DNA from 2 places in the Pseudomonas sp. P4_C4 genome. Region 1 is predicted to be linked to the other one. Evidence: predicted binding sites of a transcription regulator. Region 1 holds the regulator's gene; the other holds the start of a gene.
What was found. The regulator sigma-54, encoded in region 1, starts transcription at its own class of promoters, with help from an activator protein. The targets are predictions, from matches to a motif close to ANTGGCATNNANNTTGCTNT.
Positions count from the first base shown of each region.

Region 2: flgB (flagellar basal body rod protein FlgB) is a predicted target of sigma-54. The motif match lies at 2,938-2,957, and genes of this name have one in related genera.

Region 1 is NZ_JBFUID010000008.1:105,691-122,208, forward strand. It holds gene pmbA (metalloprotease PmbA) at 1-520, shown strand, start outside; gene AC1DXW_RS07010 (HPr family phosphocarrier protein) at 674-949, opposite strand; gene rapZ (RNase adapter RapZ) at 965-1,822, opposite strand; gene ptsN (PTS IIA-like nitrogen regulatory protein PtsN) at 1,825-2,289, opposite strand; gene hpf (ribosome hibernation-promoting factor, HPF/YfiA family) at 2,302-2,610, opposite strand; gene AC1DXW_RS07030 (RNA polymerase factor sigma-54) at 2,685-4,178, opposite strand; gene lptB (LPS export ABC transporter ATP-binding protein) at 4,451-5,176, opposite strand; gene lptA (lipopolysaccharide transport periplasmic protein LptA) at 5,176-5,724, opposite strand; gene lptC (LPS export ABC transporter periplasmic protein LptC) at 5,711-6,283, opposite strand; gene AC1DXW_RS07050 (KdsC family phosphatase) at 6,291-6,815, opposite strand; gene AC1DXW_RS07055 (KpsF/GutQ family sugar-phosphate isomerase) at 6,815-7,789, opposite strand; gene AC1DXW_RS07060 (ATP-binding cassette domain-containing protein) at 8,066-8,875, shown strand; gene mlaE (lipid asymmetry maintenance ABC transporter permease subunit MlaE) at 8,875-9,672, shown strand; gene mlaD (outer membrane lipid asymmetry maintenance protein MlaD) at 9,672-10,139, shown strand; gene AC1DXW_RS07075 (MlaC/ttg2D family ABC transporter substrate-binding protein) at 10,151-10,804, shown strand; gene AC1DXW_RS07080 (STAS domain-containing protein) at 10,801-11,106, shown strand; gene AC1DXW_RS07085 (BolA family protein) at 11,221-11,460, shown strand; gene murA (UDP-N-acetylglucosamine 1-carboxyvinyltransferase) at 11,483-12,748, shown strand; gene hisG (ATP phosphoribosyltransferase) at 12,874-13,509, shown strand; gene hisD (histidinol dehydrogenase) at 13,636-14,961, shown strand; gene hisC (histidinol-phosphate transaminase) at 14,964-16,016, shown strand; gene algW (Do family serine endopeptidase AlgW) at 16,154-16,518, opposite strand, start outside.
Region 2 is NZ_JBFUID010000026.1:34,716-39,183, forward strand. It holds gene flgE (flagellar hook protein FlgE) at 1-1,271, opposite strand, end outside; gene flgD (flagellar hook assembly protein FlgD) at 1,303-2,025, opposite strand; gene flgC (flagellar basal body rod protein FlgC) at 2,041-2,484, opposite strand; gene flgB (flagellar basal body rod protein FlgB) at 2,488-2,895, opposite strand; gene cheR (protein-glutamate O-methyltransferase CheR) at 3,263-4,090, opposite strand; gene AC1DXW_RS15325 (chemotaxis protein CheV) at 4,136-4,468, opposite strand, start outside.

The DNA of each region.
Region 1 (16,518 bases):
CACTCTCGGCCAGAAGCTGTTTCCGGAGTGGCTGACCATCGACGAACGTCCGCACTTGATGCGAGCCTTGGGCAGCGCGGCGTTCGATGGCGATGGCCTGGCAACCTACGCCAAACCGTTCGTCGAAAAAGGCGAGTTGGTGTCGTACATCCTCGGTACCTACTCCGGCCGCAAGCTCGGCATGCCAAGTACGGCCAACGCCGGCGGCGTGCACAACCTGTTCGTCACCCATGGTGATGAAGACCAGGCGGCCTTGCTGCGGCGCATGGGACGCGGACTGTTGGTCACCGAGTTGATGGGCCAGGGGCTGAACATGGTCACCGGCGATTATTCCCGGGGCGCGGCGGGTTACTGGGTCGAGAACGGCGAAATCCAGTTCGCGGTCCAGGAAGTGACCATCGCCGGCAACATGCGCGATATGTTCAAACAGATCGTTGCCGTGGGTAACGACCTGGAACTGCGCAGCAACATTCGCACTGGTTCGGTGTTGATCGAGCGGATGACGGTGGCGGGTAGCTAAGCTCAGACCGTTGCATAAAAAAGGCGCGCCACCCAATGGGTGGCGCGCCTTTCTTTTTGTGGATCAAAAGATCGTCCGAACGCGGCCCGAGCCTTCAGCAGCTCCTACACGAGCCCAATGTAGGAGCTGCCGAAGGCTGCGATCTTTTGATGTTTATTCGCCTTCGTCGAAGTAGTTATTGATCAAGGCTACCAGCGCGTCCATCGCTTCCTTTTCCTGCTCGCCTTCCGTGCTCAGATGGATTTTGGTGCCCTTACCGGCAGCGAGCATCATCATGGCCATGATGCTTTTGCCATCTACTGTGGATTCAGGTGTGCGTCCTACCCTGATCGTGCAGTCCTTGAACTGGCCGGCGACCCCGACGAATTTTGCAGAAGCACGGGCATGCAGGCCCAGCTTGTTGATGATTTCGATTTCCAGAGCAGGCATCGCGATGTGAATCCTTTAGCTGAGGTCGCGGTGGCGAACCTGGACGTTCTTCAGGGATTTTTGCAGCGCCTGCCCCAGACGCTCGGTCAGGTAGACGGAGCGGTGATGTCCGCCAGTGCAGCCAATGGCAATGGTGACATAGGCGCGGTTGCTGGCGGCAAAACGAGGCAGCCACTTTAGCAGGTATGTGGAAATGTCCTGGAACATCTCTTCGACATCCGGCTGTGCCGCCAGGTATTCGGCAACCGGTTGATCGAGCCCGGACTGCTCGCGCAATTCCGGTTTCCAGTAAGGGTTGGGCAGGCAACGCACATCGAACACCAGGTCGGCGTCCACCGGCATGCCACGCTTGAACCCGAAGGATTCCACCAGGAACGCAGTGCCCGGCTCGGGCTGATTCAACAGACGCAGTTTGATGGCGTCGCGCAGCTGGTACAGGTTCAGGCTGGTGGTGTTGATCTTGAGATCGGCGAGGTCGGCAATCGGCCCGAGCAGGTCGCTCTCGACGCTGATGGCTTCGGCCAGCGAGCGGTTGGCGTTGGTCAGGGGGTGACGTCGGCGGGTTTCCGAGAAGCGCTTGAGCAAGGTTTCTTCGTCGGCATCCAGGTACAGCACATCGCACTGGATGTGGCGGTTGCGGACTTCTTCGAGCAGATCGGGGAAGCGTGACAGGTGGCTGGGCAGGTTGCGCGCATCAATGGAAACGGCGACCAGCGGCTGTAGCAGCTCGGTATGAATCAAGGCTCGTTCGGCCAGTTCCGGCAGCAGACCGGCAGGCAGGTTGTCGATGCAGTAGTAGCCGTTGTCCTCAAGAACGTCGAGGGCGGTACTTTTACCTGAGCCGGAACGGCCACTGACGATGATCAAGCGCATGATTACTGACCGTTTTGCTCGTCCAGGACAACCTGATACAGGGCTTCGTTGCTTGCAGCATTACGCAGTTTTTCGCGAACTTCCTTGCGGTCGAGCATGCTGGCGATTTGTCGCAGCAGCTCAAGGTGCGCATCGGTGGCGGCTTCCGGGACCAGCAATACGAACAGCAAGTCAACCGGCGCGCCGTCGATGGCGTCGAAGTCGATAGGGGCGTCCAGGTGCATCAATGCACTGATGGGTGAAACACAGCCCTTGAGACGGCAGTGTGGAATAGCGATGCCGTTGCCAAAACCGGTGGAGCCGAGTTTTTCACGGGCAATCAGTGCCTCGAAGACATCTTGCATCTCCAGGGCCGGCACTTCGCGGGCGATCAGATTGGCAATTTGCTCGAGGGCTTTCTTTTTACTGCCGCCCGGCACGTTCACCAGGGAACGGCCGGGGGTCAGGATACTTTCAAGTCGGATCATGGGTTGGGAGTGTTAACGACCGGTTGCACCCTGGAGGAGGCTCTGGGTCTTTTCCTTATGCTTTTTGAGTTGTTTATCCAGCTTGTCGGTGAGTGCGTCGATCGCGGCGTACATATCGGTATGTTCCGCGTTGGCGACCACTTCATTCCCGGGAATATGCAGCGTGGCTTCGATTTTCTGCTTCAGTTTTTCGACGGTCATCGTGACCTGCACATTAGTGATCTTGTCGAAATGTCGCTCCAATCGTTCGAGTTTTTCGCCGATGTAGGTGCGAAGAGGTTCGGTCACTTCCAGTTGGTGTCCACTGATGTTGACTTGCATACAGCTTCTCCTTCGTTGCCAGTGCATAAAGCGGCAGGCAGAAATGCCTGCCACTGGAACGCTGTGGCGTGGCTCTACATCAACCGCTTGCGTTCGCTCGAAGGCGCGATCCCGAGGGATTCGCGGTACTTGGCGACGGTGCGGCGAGCCACCTGAATGCCTTGTGCCTCCAGTAAACCAGCGATCTTGCTGTCACTCAATGGCTTTTTCTGATTTTCCGCGGCAACCAGTTTTTTGATGATCGCGCGGATCGCCGTGGACGAGCATTCGCCGCCTTCGGAGGTGCTGACGTGACTGGAGAAAAAGTACTTCAGTTCATAAATGCCCCGGGGGGTGTGCATGAACTTCTGGGTGGTCACCCGTGAAATCGTCGACTCATGCATGCCGACCGCTTCGGCGATGTCATGCAGGACCAGCGGCTTCATGGCTTCGTCGCCATATTCGAGGAAACCACGCTGATGCTCGACGATCTGGGTGGCAACCTTCATAAGGGTTTCATTGCGGCTTTGCAGGCTCTTGATGAACCAGCGGGCCTCCTGCAACTGATTGCGCATGAACGTGTTGTCGGCGCTGGTGTCGGCGCGGCGCACGAAACCAGCGTACTGGGCGTTGACCCGCAGCCGTGGCACCGACTCCTGATTCAGCTCCACCAGCCAGCGCTCGTTGTCCTTGCGCACGATAACGTCAGGAACGACATACTCGGCTTCGGTGGACTCGATCTGCGAACCCGGGCGCGGGTTGAGGCTCTGGACCAGCTCGATGACCTGGCGTAGTTCATCTTCCTTGAGCTTCATGCGGCGCATCAGTTGGCTATAGTCGCGGCTGCCAAGCAAGTCGATGTAATCGGTGACCAGGCGCTTGGCCTCAGCCAGCCAAGGGGTCTTGGCGGGTAGCTGGCGCAATTGCAGCAGCAGGCATTCGCCCAGGTTGCGGGCGCCGATGCCGGCGGGCTCGAATTGCTGGATGCGATGCAGGACCGCTTCGATTTCGTCCAGTTCGATGTCCAGTTCCGGATCGAAGGCGTCGAGGATTTCCTCGAGGGTTTCGTCCAGGTAGCCCTGATTGTTGATGCAGTCGATCAGGGTCACGGCGATCAGGCGATCGGTGTCGGACATCGGGGCCAGGTTCAGTTGCCACAGCAAGTGGCTTTGCAAGCTTTCGCCGGCCGAGGTACGGGTGGTGAAGTCCCACTCGTCGTCGTCATTGCTGGGCAGGCTGCTGGCGCTGGTCTGGTAAACGTCTTCCCACGCGGTGTCGACGGGGAGTTCGTTGGGGATGCGCTCGTTCCAGTCACCCTCATCGAGGTTATCAACCGTCGGGGCGGTTTCCTGGTAGGAGGGTTCCTGGATGTCGGTGTTGGGCTTCTGTTCGGCGTTGTCGGCCAAGGGGTCGGTGTTATCGAAGTCGTCGCCTTCTTCCTGGCGTTCGAGCATCGGATTGGACTCCAGGGCCTCCTGGATTTCCTGTTGCAGGTCCAGGGTCGACAATTGGAGCAGGCGGATAGCCTGTTGCAGCTGCGGTGTCATCGTCAGCTGCTGGCCCATTCTCAAGACTAGCGATGGTTTCATGGCAGGGGCTTAACACCTTATTCGCCGGCGCACACGCGCCATCCACTACAGGGCGCCGGGGCGCCAAACATAAGCAAATTATATGCCTGAAACTGTAGAGTTTGCCTAGAGCGCTGTAACAATAAAAAGCTGCAATGTTTTGTTGACAGGTTGCTCCGGCCGGCTCTTGAACATCTTTGAGGCGTCGTGTTTGCCTAGAGCGCTGTAACAATAAAAAAGAGTTGTTTTTTATCGAGACAAGCGCTCGTCGACCAGTCTCGCATCTCGGTGTCTTACAGGCGGAATTCGTGGCCCAGGTACACTTCCTTCACCAGGTCGTTGGCCAGGATGGTTTCAGCGTCGCCTTCGGCGATCAGTTGGCCGTCGTTGACGATGTAGGCGGTTTCGCAGATATCCAGGGTTTCACGAACGTTGTGGTCGGTGATCAGCACGCCAATGCCTTTGGCCTTGAGGTGGTGAATGATCTGCTTGATGTCCCCGACCGAAATCGGGTCCACGCCGGCGAAGGGTTCGTCGAGGAGGATGAATTTCGGGTTGGTGGCCAGGGCTCGGGCGATTTCCACGCGACGGCGCTCACCACCAGACAGGCTCATGCCGAGGTTGTCGCGGATGTGGCTGATGTGGAATTCCTGCAGCAGGCTTTCCAGTTCCTTGCGCCGACCGGCCTTGTCGAGTTCCTTGCGGGTCTCGAGGATGGCCATGATGTTGTCGGCCACCGACAGTTTGCGGAAGATCGATGCTTCTTGCGGCAGGTAGCCGATACCAGCCTTTGCGCGGCCGTGCATCGGCTGGTGGCTGATGTCCAGGTCATCGATCAGGACGCGGCCCTGGTCGGCCTGCACCAGACCGACGATCATGTAGAAGCAGGTGGTCTTGCCGGCACCGTTCGGGCCAAGCAGGCCGACGATCTGACCGCTGTCGATGGACAGGCTGACGTCGCGCACGACCTGGCGGCTCTTGTAGCTCTTGGCCAGATGCTGAGCTTTCAGAGTTGCCATTACTGGGCCTTTTTCTCGTCGGTTTTCTTCTTCGGCTGGATCACCATGTCGATACGCGGACGCGACTCGGTCACCTTGCTGCCGGTGGCGCGACCGGCGCTGGCCAGCTTCTTCTCGGTGTCGTAGACGATTTTCTCACCTTGGGTGGTGTTGTTGTCCTTGTCGATGACTTTGGCCTTGTCGATCAGCACAACGCGATTTTGCGTTGCGTGGTACTGGATGGTCACACCCCAGCCCTGGACGGGTTTGGTGTCGCCCGCCGTTTGCAGTTGCTCGAAGTAGGCCAGGTTGCCCACCGAGGTAACCACGTCGATGTCGCCATTCGGGGTGCGGGTCATGGTCACCTTGTTGCCGGTAACCTTCATCGTACCTTGGGTAATGATCACGTCACCGGTATAGATGGCAATACCTTGCTTGTCGTCCAGTTGGGCATCGTCGGCCTGAATGCGGATAGGCTGCTGTTGATCTTCCGGCAGAGCCCAGGCGCTCACGCTTCCCAGTGCTGCGCCCAGACTGAGCAAAATCGGGAGGGTTTTAACGAGCCTCATACTGTCCTCTTACGTTCGATAGCAGGTGTATCCTGCTTTCTTTCAAATACGCCTTCATTCCCTTGCCAGTCGATACACCGCCAGCGCCGTCGATTCTAACGTCTTGCTCTGTCTGCGCATATTGCTGCTGCGGGAACACGGTCATGCGGGTGCTGGTGATCAGGGTTTTACGGTTTTTCTCGTCGAAGCGCGTGATACGCACGTCATCGATCAGTTCGACCTGTGTGCCATCAGGGTTGACCTCGCCGTGCAGGCTCTGGACGTGCCACGGAAATTCAGTGCCGCGGAACACATTCAGGTCGGGGTTGGTCAGCAATGTCACCTCGGTCGCTTTCAGGTGCTCGACCTTGTCGGACACCAGATCATATTGCAGCTTGCCGTCCGGCAGGTACTGCACGCTGTGGGCGTTGATGGCGTAATAGTCGATCGCGCTTTCATCGACCGGCGTTACCGGCTTGTCGAGGAAGCGTTCCGGGCTGATGTTCCAGTAGCCAGCCGCGGCGAATATCGCCGCGATGCAACTGTACATCAGGGTGTTGCGAAACTTTTTGCTCAGCATAGTGGGCTCACAGGTACGCCGCATTGGCCGCATCGAGGCGGTCCTGGGCGCGCAGGATCAGTTCGCAGAATTCGCGAGCGGCACCTTCACCACCACGGGCGAGGGTGATGCCGTGAGCGTGTTCACGCACGAAGCTGGCGGCATTGGCCACCGCCATGCCCAGGCCGACGCGGCGAATCACCGGCAGGTCCGGCAAGTCATCGCCGAGGTAGGCCACCTGTTCATAGCTCAGGTTGAGTTGGGCCAGCAGTTCGTCGAGTACCACCAGTTTATCCTCACGACCCTGATAGAGATGCGGGATGCCGAGGTTTTTGGCTCGTCGCTCGACCACCGGAGTCTTGCGGCCACTGATGATGGCGGTCTGCACACCGGCGGCCATCAGCATCTTGATGCCCTGGCCGTCGAGTGTGTTGAACGTCTTGAATTCGCTGCCGTCTTCGAGGAAGTACAGGCGCCCGTCGGTCAGCACGCCATCGACATCGAACACCGCCAGTTTGATCTGTTTGCCGCGTTGCAACAGGTCCGCACTCATTACATTACTCCTGCACGAAGCAAGTCGTGCATGTTCAAGGCGCCGACCGGGCGGTCTTCACGGTCGACCACGACAAGCGCGTTGATTTTATGATCTTCCATGATTTTCAGCGCTTCGGCGGCGAGCATTTCGGCGCGGGCAGTCTTGCCGTGTGCAGTCATGACCTGGTCGATGGTAGCGCTATGGATGTCGATGCTACGGTCCAGCGTGCGACGCAAGTCACCGTCGGTAAAGATCCCGGCCAGCTTTCCATCGGCTTCCAGGACCACGGTCATGCCCAGGCCTTTGCGGGTCATTTCCATTAGTGCGTCCTTCAGCAGGGTGCCGCGCTGTACTTGCGGCAACTCTTGCCCGGCGTGCATGACATTTTCCACTTTCAGCAGCAGGCGTCGGCCCAGGGCACCACCGGGATGGGAAAAGGCGAAGTCTTCGGCGGTAAAGCCACGGGCTTCCAGCAGCGCGACTGCCAGGGCGTCGCCCATGACCAGGGCGGCGGTGGTCGACGAGGTTGGTGCCAGGTTCAGCGGGCAGGCTTCATGCTCGACGTGAACATTCAGGTTGACCTCGGCGGCCTTGGCCAGCGCGGAGTCAGGATTGCCGGTCATGCTGATCAATTGAATGCCCAGGCGCTTGATCAGCGGCAGCAGGGTCACGATTTCATTGGTGGAGCCGGAATTCGAGAGCGCCAGAATGATGTCGTCGCGGGTAATCATGCCCATGTCGCCGTGGCTGGCTTCAGCCGGGTGCACAAAAAATGCCGTGGTGCCGGTGCTGGCCAGGGTCGCGGCAATCTTGTTGCCGATGTGCCCCGACTTGCCCATGCCGACCACGACCACGCGGCCCTTGCTGGCCAGAATCATCTCGCAAGCGCGTACGAAATCAGCATCGATATGGGGCAGCAGGCCTTGCACGGCTTCTACCTCGAGGCGGATGGTGCGTTGTGCTGATTGAATCAGGTCGCTGGATTGGCTCATGTCAGAAATCGTATAGCCTGATGAAAAGTCGGCGATTATAACGGTAATGATCGAATCCCTCACGCAAGTTCGTCGCGCATTGTCATTACCTGTTGCGGGAAACCTTCTAAATGGCGCTTTCAACCCGTCATGCAGTTGAACTTGCCCCGGCTTTGGCCTTGGGCGCGCAGCCTTTGCAGTGATATAGTTCGCCGCCAGTTCGGCCTGCCCGGGAGGTATGTGCTTTCGTCAGGAAGCCAGGCGTCCGAGTGAGAGGCTGCATCGCAAGGAGTTTAGATGAGTGCCGATAACGCCTACGCGGTCGAGCTGAAGGGACTGTCCTTCAAGCGCGGTGCGCGCAGCATTTTCAATAATGTCGATATCCGTATCCCGCGCGGCAAGGTCACCGGCATCATGGGGCCTTCCGGGTGTGGCAAGACCACGCTTTTGCGTCTGATGGGTGCCCAGTTGCGGCCTACCAGGGGCGAAGTCTGGGTCAACGGTCAGAATCTGCCAAAACTGTCGCGCAGCGACCTGTTCGATGCGCGCAAGCATATGGGCGTGCTGTTTCAGAGCGGCGCACTGTTCACCGACCTCGATGTCTTCGAGAACGTCGCCTTTCCGTTGCGGGTCCATACGCAACTGCCGGATGAAATGATCCGCGACATCGTCCTGCTCAAGCTGCAGGCTGTGGGCTTGCGCGGTGCCATCGACCTGATGCCCGACGAGCTTTCCGGCGGCATGAAACGCCGTGTTGCGCTGGCCCGGGCGATTGCGCTCGACCCGCAGATCCTCATGTACGACGAGCCCTTTGTCGGCCAGGACCCCATCGCAATGGGCGTTCTGGTGCGCCTGATTCGTTTGCTCAACGATGCGCTGGGCATCACCAGCATCGTGGTGTCCCATGACCTGGCCGAGACCGCGAGCATTGCCGATTACATTTATGTGGTGGGCGATGGTCAGGTGCTGGGGGAGGGGACGCCGGACGAGTTGATGAACTCGGATGAACCGCGCATTCGTCAGTTCATGACCGGCGAACCCGACGGCCCGGTCCCGTACCACTTTCCAGCGACGGATTACCGCGCAGATCTTCTGGGGAAGCGCTGATGCGCAGAATTTCATTGATAGAACGCGTTCGCCGCTTCGGCCAGGCCGGCATCGATGCGCTGGCGGTGTTCGGGCGTTCGAGCTTGTTCCTGTTCCATGCCTTGCTCGGCCGGGGCGGTATCGGTGGCGCCTTCGGGCTGCTGGTCAAGCAGCTGCATTCGGTGGGCGTGATGTCCCTGGTGATCATTGTGGTCTCCGGGGTGTTCATCGGCATGGTGCTGGCGCTGCAGGGCTTCAACATTCTTTCCAGCTATGGTTCGGAGCAGGCTGTCGGGCAGATGGTTGCCCTGACGCTGCTGCGTGAACTGGGGCCGGTGGTGACTGCCTTGCTGTTCGCCGGGCGCGCAGGTTCGGCGTTGACCGCCGAAATCGGCAACATGAAGTCCACCGAGCAGTTGTCCAGCCTGGAAATGATCGGGGTTGACCCGCTCAAGTACATCATCGCGCCACGCTTGTGGGCCGGTTTCATTTCCCTGCCGGTGCTGGCGATGATTTTCAGCGTGGTGGGTATCTGGGGCGGCTCGTGGGTAGCTGTCGACTGGCTGGGAGTCTATGAAGGTTCCTACTGGTCGAACATGCAGAACAGCGTGACGTTCACCGACGATGTGCTCAACGGGATCATCAAAAGTATCGTCTTTGCCTTTGTCGTGACCTGGATCGCCGTATTCCAAGGCTATGACTGCGAACCCACTTCCGAGGGGATCAGTCGTGCCACTACCAAGACCGTTGTATATGCCTCGTTGGCAGTACTCGGCCTGGACTTTATTCTGACCGCCTTGATGTTTGGAGATTTCTGATGCAAAACCGCACCCTGGAAATCGGTGTCGGCCTTTTCTTGCTGGCTGGCATCCTGGCTTTGCTCTTGTTGGCGTTGCGGGTCAGTGGCCTGTCCCCGAGTCCGAGCACCGATACGTATAAACTTTACGCCTACTTCGACAATATCGCCGGTTTGACGGTCAGAGCTAAAGTGACCATGGCCGGTGTGACTATCGGCAAGGTCACGGCCATCGATCTGGATCGCGACAGTTTTACTGGTCGGGTGACCATGCAGTTGGAAAAACGCATCGATAATCTTCCGGCGGACTCTACTGCATCTATCCTGACCGCTGGCCTGTTGGGCGAAAAGTACATCGGTATCAGCGTGGGCGGGGAAGATACCCTGCTCAAGGATGGCGGAACCATCCATGACACGCAGTCATCGCTGGTGCTCGAAGACCTGATCGGTAAATTCCTGCTCAATACCGTTAGCAAAGAAGCTAAATGAGGAACTGTTAAATGATCTCTACCTTGCGACGTGGCCTGTTGGTAATACTCGCGGTGTTTCCGTTGGTGTCCCACGCCGTGGCGGCGCCTTCCGCGCACGATCTGGTACAGGACACCACTAATCGGATGCTGGCCGATCTGGCGGCCAACAAAGAAAAGTACAAGCAGGATCCGCAAGACTTTTATGCGGCGCTGAACACCATCGTCGGGCCGGTCGTGGATGCCGAGGGCATTTCCAAGAGCATCATGACGGTCAAATACTCGAAGAAAGCATCCCCGGCGCAGATGAAGACCTTCGAAGAAAACTTCAAGAAGGGTCTGTTCCAGTTCTATGGCAATGCCTTGCTGGAGTACAACAACCAGGGCATCACCGTTGATCCGGCCAAAGACGAGTCGGGCGACCGTACCACCGTTGGCATGACCGTCAAGGGCAGCAGCGGTGCGATCTATCCAGTGTCCTACACGCTGGAAAAGATCAACGGCGAGTGGAAACTGCGTAACGTGATCATCAATGGCATCAACATCGGCAAGCTGTTCCGCGATCAGTTCGCCGATGCGATGCAACGCAATGGCAACGACCTGGACAAGACCATCAATGGTTGGGCCGGGGAAGTCGCCAAGGCCAAGGAAGCCACCGACAAGAAGCCAGGGCAGTCAGCCCAATGAGTGAGTCGGCAGTCCAGATGGACGAAGCGGGCGAGCTGCGACTCAGCGGTGTGCTGGATTACCGCACCGGCCCTGGCCTGCGCGAGCAGGGCAAGGCGCTGATCAAGGCCAGCAAGGCTGCGGCGCTGGTGGTCGATTGCTCGGCGGTGACCAAGTCCAGCAGTGTCGGTTTGTCGTTGCTGCTGTGCTTTATCCGCGATGCGCAGGCGGCCGGCAAGGCCCTGAGTATCCGCGGAATGCCGGATGACATGCGTGAAATTGCTCAGGTCAGCGAGCTGACCGAGCTGTTGGCGCACCCCTGACACGCATCTATAAAGAAGCCCCCCGTCCGAGTCCTGTTTGGCGGGGTTCGCAGGCGCGGGGCTTTTTTGTATGATGTCCGACCCGCGCGCACAGGGCGCCGAATGAGGTTGAGCATGCAGGCCGTAGAAGTGAAGAGCTTCCTTGAAGGAAAGCTGCCCGGAACTCAGATAGAAGTTGAGGGCGAAGGCTGCAATTTCCAGCTGAACGTGATTAGCGATGAACTGGCGGCATTGAGCCCGGTGAAGCGTCAGCAGAGCATCTATGCCCATTTGAACCCATGGATCGCTGATGGCAGCATCCACGCGGTGACTATGAAATTTTTCAGCAGCGCGGCCTGGGCCGAGCGCACCTGAGCCCAAGGGCGTCGAGATTCTTATGGATAAATTGATTATTACCGGTGGCGTTCGTCTTGATGGCGAAATCCGCATCTCCGGGGCAAAGAACTCTGCCCTGCCGATCCTGGCGGCCACTTTGCTGTGCGATGGCCCGGTGACCGTGGCCAACCTGCCGCACCTGCACGACATCACCACCATGATCGAGCTGTTCGGCCGCATGGGCATCGAGCCTGTGATCGACGAAAAACTCTCCGTCGAAATCGACCCGCGCACCATCAAGACCCTGGTCGCACCGTACGAACTGGTTAAAACCATGCGTGCGTCGATCCTGGTGCTGGGCCCGATGGTTGCCCGTTTCGGTGAAGCCGAAGTCGCCTTGCCTGGCGGTTGCGCCATCGGTTCGCGTCCGGTTGACCTGCACATCCGTGGCCTGGAAGCCATGGGTGCAGTCATCGACGTTGAAGGCGGCTACATCAAGGCCAAGGCGCCTGAAGGCGGCCTGCGCGGTGCGCACTTCTTCTTCGATACCGTCAGTGTGACCGGTACCGAAAACATCATGATGGCCGCAGCGCTGGCCAAAGGCCGCAGCGTCCTGGCTAACGCCGCGCGCGAGCCTGAAGTGGTCGACCTGGCGAACTTCCTGAACGCCATGGGTGCCAAGGTTTCCGGTGCCGGCACCGACACCATCACCATCGACGGCGTCGAGCGTCTGCACACCACCACTTACAAGGTGATGCCGGACCGTATCGAAACCGGTACCTACCTGGTTGCCGCTGCCGTGACCGGCGGCCGCGTGAAGGTCAAGGACACCGATCCGACCATCCTCGAAGCCGTTCTGGAAAAACTCCGTGAGTCCGGTGCCGAAATCACCTGCGGCGAAGACTGGATCGAGCTGAACATGCACGGCAAGCGGCCGAAAGCCGTCAACGTGCGGACCGCTCCGTACCCGGCGTTCCCGACCGACATGCAGGCCCAGTTCATCTCCCTCAACGCCATTGCCGAAGGCACCGGTGCTGTGATCGAGACGATCTTCGAAAACCGCTTCATGCACGTCTATGAGCTGCACCGCATGGGCGCCAAGATCCAGGTCGAGGGCAACACCGCGATCGTCACCGGCACCGAAAAACTCAAGGGCGCGCCAGTGATGGCGACCGACCTGCGTGCCTCGGCCAGCCTGGTGATTTCGGCCCTGATCGCCGACGGCGACACCCTGATCGACCGCATCTACCACATAGACCGTGGCTACGAGTGCATCGAAGAAAAACTGCAGATGCTGGGCGCCAAGATCCGTCGCGTTCCGGGCTAGTACCTGCTGCATGGGCATAAGGACGTGCCCGTTGATTTGTTGAAGTCGGGCCGTTTTCGGCTCGATGTATGTCCGGCGCCATTTGTGACCGGGCATGAGTACCTTGATAAGGACTGACGTTTCCCATGTTGACCATCGCACTGTCCAAGGGCCGCATCCTTGACGACACCCTGCCGCTTCTGGCTGAAGCGGGCATCGTGCCGACCGAGAATCCGGACAAGAGCCGCAAGCTGATCATTCCCACGACCCAGGAAGATGTACGCCTGCTGATCGTGCGTGCCACCGATGTTCCGACCTATGTCGAACATGGTGCTGCCGACCTCGGTGTCGCCGGTAAAGATGTGCTGATGGAATATGGCGGCCAGGGCTTGTACGAGCCACTGGACCTGCAAATTGCCCAGTGCAAGTTGATGACGGCCGGCAAGGTTGGCGCGGTCGAGCCCAAGGGCCGCCTGCGCATCGCCACCAAGTTCGTCAACGTTGCCAAGCGTTATTACGCTGAACAGGGTCGTCAGGTCGACATCATCAAGCTGTACGGCTCGATGGAGCTGGCACCGCTGATCGGCCTTGCCGACAAGATCATCGACGTGGTCGACACCGGTAACACGCTGCGGGCCAACGGCCTGGAGCCACAGGATTTCATTGCTGCCATCAGCTCCCGGCTGATCGTCAATAAAGCTTCGATGAAAATGCAGCACGCCCGTATCCAGGCGTTGATCGACACCCTGCGCAAGGCAGTGGAGTCTCGACACCGCGGCTGATTCACCTGCGCGACCTTGAGTCGCGCCCGTCTATCCGCCTCATAGCCAGAATTCTCAGGTGCCCAAGCGGAAACGACTGCTAAGTTAGGGCGCCTGAGTTTTTGCCATTCCTATGAGGTTCTCGCTATGACCGCACTGACTGCAATTCGCCGACTCAACGCTGCTGACCCGGATTTCGCGCATCATCTGGATCATCTGCTGAGCTGGGAAAGTGTGTCTGACGACTCGGTCAATCAGCGGGTGCTGGACATCATCAAGGCCGTGCGTGAGCGTGGCGACGCGGCACTGGTGGACTTTACCCGCCAGTTCGATGGCCTGGACGTGAAGTCCATGGCCGACCTGATCCTGCCGCGCGAGCGTCTGGAACTGGCACTTACCCGTATCTCCGTGCCGCAGCGCGAAGCGCTGGAAGTCGCCGCGGCTCGAGTGCGCAGCTACCACGAAAAACAGAAGCAGGATTCCTGGAGCTACACCGAGGCCGACGGCACGGTGCTGGGCCAGAAAGTCACGCCGCTGGACCGCGCCGGTCTGTACGTGCCGGGCGGCAAGGCGTCGTACCCGTCGTCGGTGCTGATGAACGCGATTCCGGCCAAGGTTGCAGGCGTCACCGAAGTGGTCATGGTGGTGCCAACCCCGCGCGGTGAAATCAACGAGCTGGTGCTGGCCGCTGCCTGCATCGCCGGTGTCGACCGCGTGTTCACAATCGGTGGCGCTCAAGCCGTTGCCGCATTGGCTTACGGCACCGAAAGCGTGCCGAAGGTCGACAAGGTGGTCGGCCCGGGCAACATCTATGTCGCCACCGCCAAGCGCCACGTGTTTGGCCAGGTCGGTATCGACATGATCGCCGGCCCTTCGGAAATCCTTGTGGTGTGCGACGGCCAGACCGATCCGGACTGGATCGCCATGGATCTTTTCTCCCAAGCCGAGCACGACGAAGACGCCCAGGCCATTCTGGTCAGCCCCGACGCCGAGTTCCTCGACAAGGTCGCCGCCAGCATCGCCAAGCTGATGCCGACCATGGAACGCGCCGCGATCATTGAAACCTCGATCAATGGCCGTGGTGCACTGATCAAGGTGCGCGACATGGAACAGGCCATCGAAGTCGCCAACCGCATCGCGCCGGAGCACCTCGAATTGTCCGTTGCCGATCCACAGGCCTGGCTGCCGAAAATCCGCCATGCCGGCGCGATCTTCATGGGCCGTCACACGTCCGAAGCCTTGGGTGACTACTGTGCCGGCCCGAACCACGTATTGCCGACCTCCGGCACTGCGCGTTTCTCCTCGCCGCTGGGTGTGTACGACTTCCAGAAACGCTCGTCGATCATCTTCTGCTCCGAGCAGGGCGCGTCCGAGTTGGGCAAGACCGCTTCCGTGCTGGCCCGTGGCGAGTCGCTGACCGCCCACGCGCGTAGCGCCGAATACCGCATCGTTGATGAACAAAAGGGGAACTGAACATGAGTAAATTCTGGAGCCCGTTCGTCAAGAATCTGGTGCCTTACGTCCCGGGTGAGCAGCCGAAGCTGGCAAAGCTGGTGAAGCTCAACACCAACGAAAACCCGTACGGCCCATCGCCAAAAGCCCTTGCGGCGATGCAAACCGAACTGAATGACAATCTGCGTCTGTACCCGGACCCGAACAGCGATCTGCTCAAGCAGGCCGTTGCCAGGTACTACGGCGTGCAAGGCAATCAGGTGTTCCTCGGAAACGGTTCCGATGAAGTGCTGGCGCACATCTTCCACGGTTTGCTGCAGCACGATCAGCCGCTGCTGTTCCCGGACATCAGCTACAGCTTCTATCCGGTTTACTGCGGGTTGTACGGCATCAAGTTCGACGCCGTGCCACTGGACGAGCAATTCCAGATCAACCCGGCGGACTACGCCAAGCCGAACGGCGGGATTATCTTCCCCAACCCGAACGCACCTACAGGTTGCCTGTTGGCGCTGGAGGCGGTGGAGCAGATTCTCAAGGCCAGCCCGGATTCTGTGGTCGTGGTGGACGAGGCCTACATCGACTTCGGCGGCGAGACGGCAATCACGCTGGTCGAGCGTTATCCGAACCTGCTGGTGACCCAGACCCTGTCCAAGTCCCGTTCCCTGGCCGGCCTGCGGGTGGGGCTGGCGGTCGGCCATCCGGACCTGATCGAGGCGCTGGAGCGGATCAAGAACAGCTTCAACTCCTATCCGCTGGATCGCATGGCGAATGTCGGCGCTGCCGCGGCGTTCGAGGATCGCGAGTATTTCGACAAGACCTGCCGGTTGGTGATCGAGAATCGCGAGAAGGTCGTTACGCAGCTAGAGGAGAAGGGGTTTGAAGTGCTGCCATCGGCGGCGAACTTCATTTTCGCCCGTCACCCCCGGCACGATGCGGCGGGGCTTGCGGCCAAGTTGCGTGAGCAGGGCGTGATCGTCCGGCACTTCAAGCAGGAGCGGATTGCCCAGTTCCTGCGGATCAGCATCGGCACGCCAGAGCAGAATCAGGCGCTGATCGATGGACTCGGCGACCTCTAAAAACAGGCACGACCCTGTGGGAGCGAGCTTGCTCGCGATGGCGGCCTGACAGTCAACAATGATGTTGAATGTTATGGCCTCATCGTCGGAACGCCGCCCGGAGCAAGCTCGCTCCCACAGTAGTTTTGGGTGCTGCGTTACTCTTCTTCTTTTTCCTTGACCGGAGCCGGCGGCGGACGCAGGCCGACTTCCGCTGTCAGCTTGAGTTCCTTGCCGTTGCGCATCACCTGGATCGCGACCTTGTCTGTCGGCTTGATCCGCGCCACCTGATTCATCGAGCGGCGGCCATCACCGGCCGGTTCGCCATCGATGGCAAGAATCACATCACCCAGTTGCAGGCCGGCCTTCTGTGCCGGACCGTCGCGGAAAATCCCTGCCACTACAATGCCCGGGCGTCCGGACAAGCCGAACGATTCGGCCAATTCCTGGGTCAGCGGCTGCACTTCGATACCCAGCCAGCCACGAATCACCTGGCCGTGCTCGATGATCGACTTCATCACTT
Region 2 (4,468 bases), on a different contig from region 1:
GCCTGGTAGTTGCTCTGCGCCTTGATCAGGTCGACCAGTTCGTTGGTCAGGTTGACGTTGGACTCTTCCAGGGAGTTGGAAACGATCGAACCCAGGGTGCCAGTCTCCGGCGCATCGTAGCCCGGGATGCCCGACGCGTAGGTTTCCTTCCAGCTGGTGCCGCCGACCGGCTGCAGGCCTTGTTCGTTGGTGAAGCTGGCCAGGGAGATCTGGCCGATCGGCTTGGTCTGGTTGTTGCTGAAGTTGGCCAGCAACACACCGCTGCCGTCGATGGTCAGGTTGGTGATCTGGCCAGTGGCGTAACCGTTCTGCGCCGGAATCGAACGCGCGGTGTCGGCGTTGAACTGGGTGGTGTTGGCCATGGCGATGGTCAATCCAGCCGGATCGGCTGCGGCGCCGTTGGCTGTCCAGACGCCATTGGTGACACTGCCCGGGGTCCAATTGGTGATTTTCAGGTCACTGCTGATCACCGAAGTCGGTGGCGTGGTTGGCGGCGTCACCGGCGTGCTGACCGAGGTCAGTTTGCCGGTGGAATCGAACGACATGGTCGAAGCAACCGGCGCGGTAACGGTAGGATCACTGCCATCCGGGTTGCGACCATCGATCAGCGTGTAGGTGTCCCATGTGTTCGCTGCAGTCTTGACCATGTATTGATCCATGGTGTGCTGGTTACCCTGAGTATCGAAGATCGGGGTACTGAACGACTTGGTAAAGGTCTCGGTCTTGGACGGGTCGAACTTGTTCGCCGCAACCGTCTGGTCGATCACCGCCGAGGTGGAGTTCAGGTTGATCGTCGACGACACGGTGCTGGTGGATTTCGGTGCCAGGTTGGAGGTGTCGATGCGCAGGTCGGTCAGCACGCCATTGACGATCTTGCCGTTGGCATCCACACCGTAACCTTGCAGGCGGGCCGTACCGTCGCTGTTGGTGACGTAGCCTTCCTTGTCGGTCTTGAATGTACCGGCACGGGTGTAGGTCAGCGAACCGTTGTTGCTCAGGACAAAGAAACCGTTGCCCTGGATACCCATGTCGAGCACGTTACCCGTGTTGCTTACGTCACCCTGGCCGAACTGCTGGGAAACGTTGGCCAGGCGCACGCCGTTGCCGACGGTCTTGCTGCCGGTGCCCAGGCGGGTCGCCGAGTACACGTCTTCGAATTCTGCACGGGACGATTTGAAACCGGTGGTCGCGACGTTGGCGATGTTGTTGCCGGTCACGTCCAGTTGTTTGTTGGCTGCATAGAGACCGCTAAGGCCGATATTGAAAGACATCATCCACTCCTTTGTGCCGTGTTAGTCGGCTCTACATACCAATGGTTTGTACTTTGGACAGGGCAACGCTGCCCAGCCCGGCCAGATTGAGCATCAACTCACCGCCGGTCTGGCTGATGGTCACGCTGTTGACGGTCGCCGGCAGGTTGGTGATCAACGCGACGGACTGGCCATCGATCGTGCTCGTGGCGCCGAAGGTGTAGGTGCCCGCAGGTACCGTCTCACCCGCATCGTTCTTGCCGTCCCAGATGAAGCTGGCGTTGCCGGCCTTCTGCGAACCGAGGTCGATGGTGCGCACGGTCTTACCATCGGCGTCGGTGATCTTCAGGGTGGCGGACACCACCGAAGACGGAACCACCACCGTGCCACTGAGGCTCTTGGTGGTATCGACCACAGCCTTGTCGCCCGGCGCGATGACCGAACGGCCCACCAGCGACGACGCCTGCAAGGCCTGGGACGAGTTGTAGTTGCTGGCCAGGCCGCTCACGGTGTTGTTGAGCGTGGTGATGCCTTCCAGGCTGCTGAACTGCGCCAACTGGGCCACGAACGCGCCATTGTCCTGGGGCTCCAGCGGGTTCTGGTTTTTCAGCTGGGTCACCAGCAACTGCAGGAACGCATCCTTGCCCAGGGCCTTGTTGCCCGTGGCGCTGCCGGTTGCCGACGCGAGGCCGTCAGTCGTGGCGTTGGTCTTGATCGAGGAATTGGCCAGGATATCGTTGAGGCTCAAACCGCTGGTGGAATCGGTAACACTCATCTGAGTCGTCCCTTATCACTGACCGAGGGTCAGGACCTTCTGCATCATGGTCTTGGCGGTGTTCATCATTTCGGCGTTGGTCTGGAACGAACGGCTCGCAGAAATCATGTCGGCCATTTCTTCAACCACGTTGACGTTCGGGTAGTAGACGTAGCCCTTGGCATCGGCCGCCGGATGGTTCGGCTCGTAGCGCGCCTCGAGGTTGCTCTGGTCTTCGACCACACCCAGCACCTGCACGCCCTGACCGGCGGCATCCTGGTTCTGGAACAGCGAGTCGCTGCCGCCGCTCTGGCCGCCCTGGAACATGGTGGCGAACACTGGATGACGCGCGCGGTAGGTCTGGTCGATGCTCGACGAAACCGTCTCGGCGTTGGCGATGTTCGAAGCGACGGTGTTCAAACGCGTGGTCTGCGCACTCATGCCGCTACCGGCAATGTTGAAAACACTGGATAGAGACATGGCTTACTCTCCGCGCAGGGCTGATACCAGCCCTTTGAATTTGCTGTTGAGCAGGGTGAAGCTGGCCTGGAAGCCGATCGCGTTTTGCGCGTAGTTCGACTGTTCCAGCTGGGCGTCCACGGTGTTCTGGTCGATCGACGGTTGCATCGGCGTGCGATACAGCAACGACTCGTCGCCATTGCCCAGGCCTTCAGCCTCGATGTGACGGCTGTTGGTCATGTTCAGGGCGAAGGTGCCGCTTTTGGTTTTCTCGTTCTGCTCGGCGAGCACTTTCGAGAAGTCCAGGTCCCGAGCCTTGTAGTTCGGGGTATCGGCGTTGGCGATGTTGTTGGCCAGGACTTCGGCACGCTGGGCGCGGAAGCCCAGGGCTTGTTCGTGGATACCGAGCGCTTTATCGAAGCTGATGCTCATGTCGGGAAACCTTCGGGTGACCTGATTTTTCGTAGGATCAACTTAGCAAGCCCCATGCCAATTCAAAAAAGCCCGGAAACCGGGGCTTTGCCGGCCATGGCAACGCGGCAATGCCAGAAAAGCGGCAACGGTTTTCCGCCGCATGCCGCTTTTCTGCCGCCTGGCACACGTTCCAGGGCACCACCGAACCCTGTGGGAGCGAGCTTGCTCGCGATTGCGGTGTGTCAGGTAAAGCTGAACTCGAATGTCAGGACGCTATCGCGAGCAAGCTCGCTCCCACAGGGGCCAGCAGCGTTTGCAAGAAATCAGCAGGCATAAAAAAACGGGAGCCCCAGAGGACTCCCGTTTTTTGACAACACCAACGAAATCACTTCGCCTGGTAAATGATCCCCGGGCTGCACTGGACCATCTGGTAATGATCCGGCAACCCGTTCAGCGCTTCGGAAGCACCGAGGAACAGGTAACCGCCCCGCTTCAACGTGCTGTGGATGCGCAACAGGATGTCCTTCTTCACCTCGGCGGAGAAGTAGATCAACACGTTGCGGCAGAACACGATGTCGAACTTGCCCAGACTCGCGTAGCTGTCCAGCAGGTTGAAGGAACGGAATTCCACGCGGCTCTTGATCGGCGCCTTGATCACCCAGCGTCCCGGTCCTTTCGGGTCGAAATAACGCTGCAGACGCTCGGGCGACAGACCGCGGCCGATGGCCAGGCTGTCGTACTCACCGGTCTTGCAGTTGTTCAGCATGGTGCCGGACAGGTCGGTGGCAACGATCTGCACACCCATCCTCAACTGGCCCATGTTGACCCGCTCGAACTCGTCGATGGACATCGACAGCGAATAGGGTTCCTGGCCCGACGAGCATGCCGCCGACCAGATGCGCAGGCGCTGGCCGGGACTGGCCTTGATCGCTTCGGGCAGGACCTTGTTCTTCAAGACTTCAAACGGGTAGGTGTCTCGAAACCACAGGGTTTCATTGGTGGTCATGGCATCCACCACCTGCTCGCGCAAACCGCTGCGCGGTTGCGTCTGCATGCGCTGAACCAGCTCACCCAAAGACTTGATGCCTTGCTGTTCCATCAGTTTGTTGAGACGGCTGGAGACCAGGTACTGCTTGTTTTCACCGAGCAAAATGCCACAGGCTTTTTCCAGGAATACCCGGAACTGTTCGAAATCCAAATTACCCGTAGACAATGATGCCGCCTCTTAAATCGTGTTGACTGCCTGGGGTGCGAACCCCTAGCTGATATCTGCTGCTTTGATCCGGTCGACTACCCGGGATGCCAGGTCATCAGGACGGAATTTGGCCAGGAAGTCATCGGCACCGACCTTCTTGACCATCGCCTGATTGAATACCCCCGACAACGAAGTATGCAGGATGATATGAAGCTTTTGCATGCGCGGGTCGTTGCGGATTTCCGCCGTCAGGGTGTACCCGTCCATCTCCGGCATCTCGATGTCGGAGATCATCATCAGGAACTCTTCTTCCGGTTTCTTGCCCTCGTCGACCAGTTTGCGCAGGTAATCCAGCGCTTGCCGACCATCGTTCAACGCCACCACTTCGACGCCGAC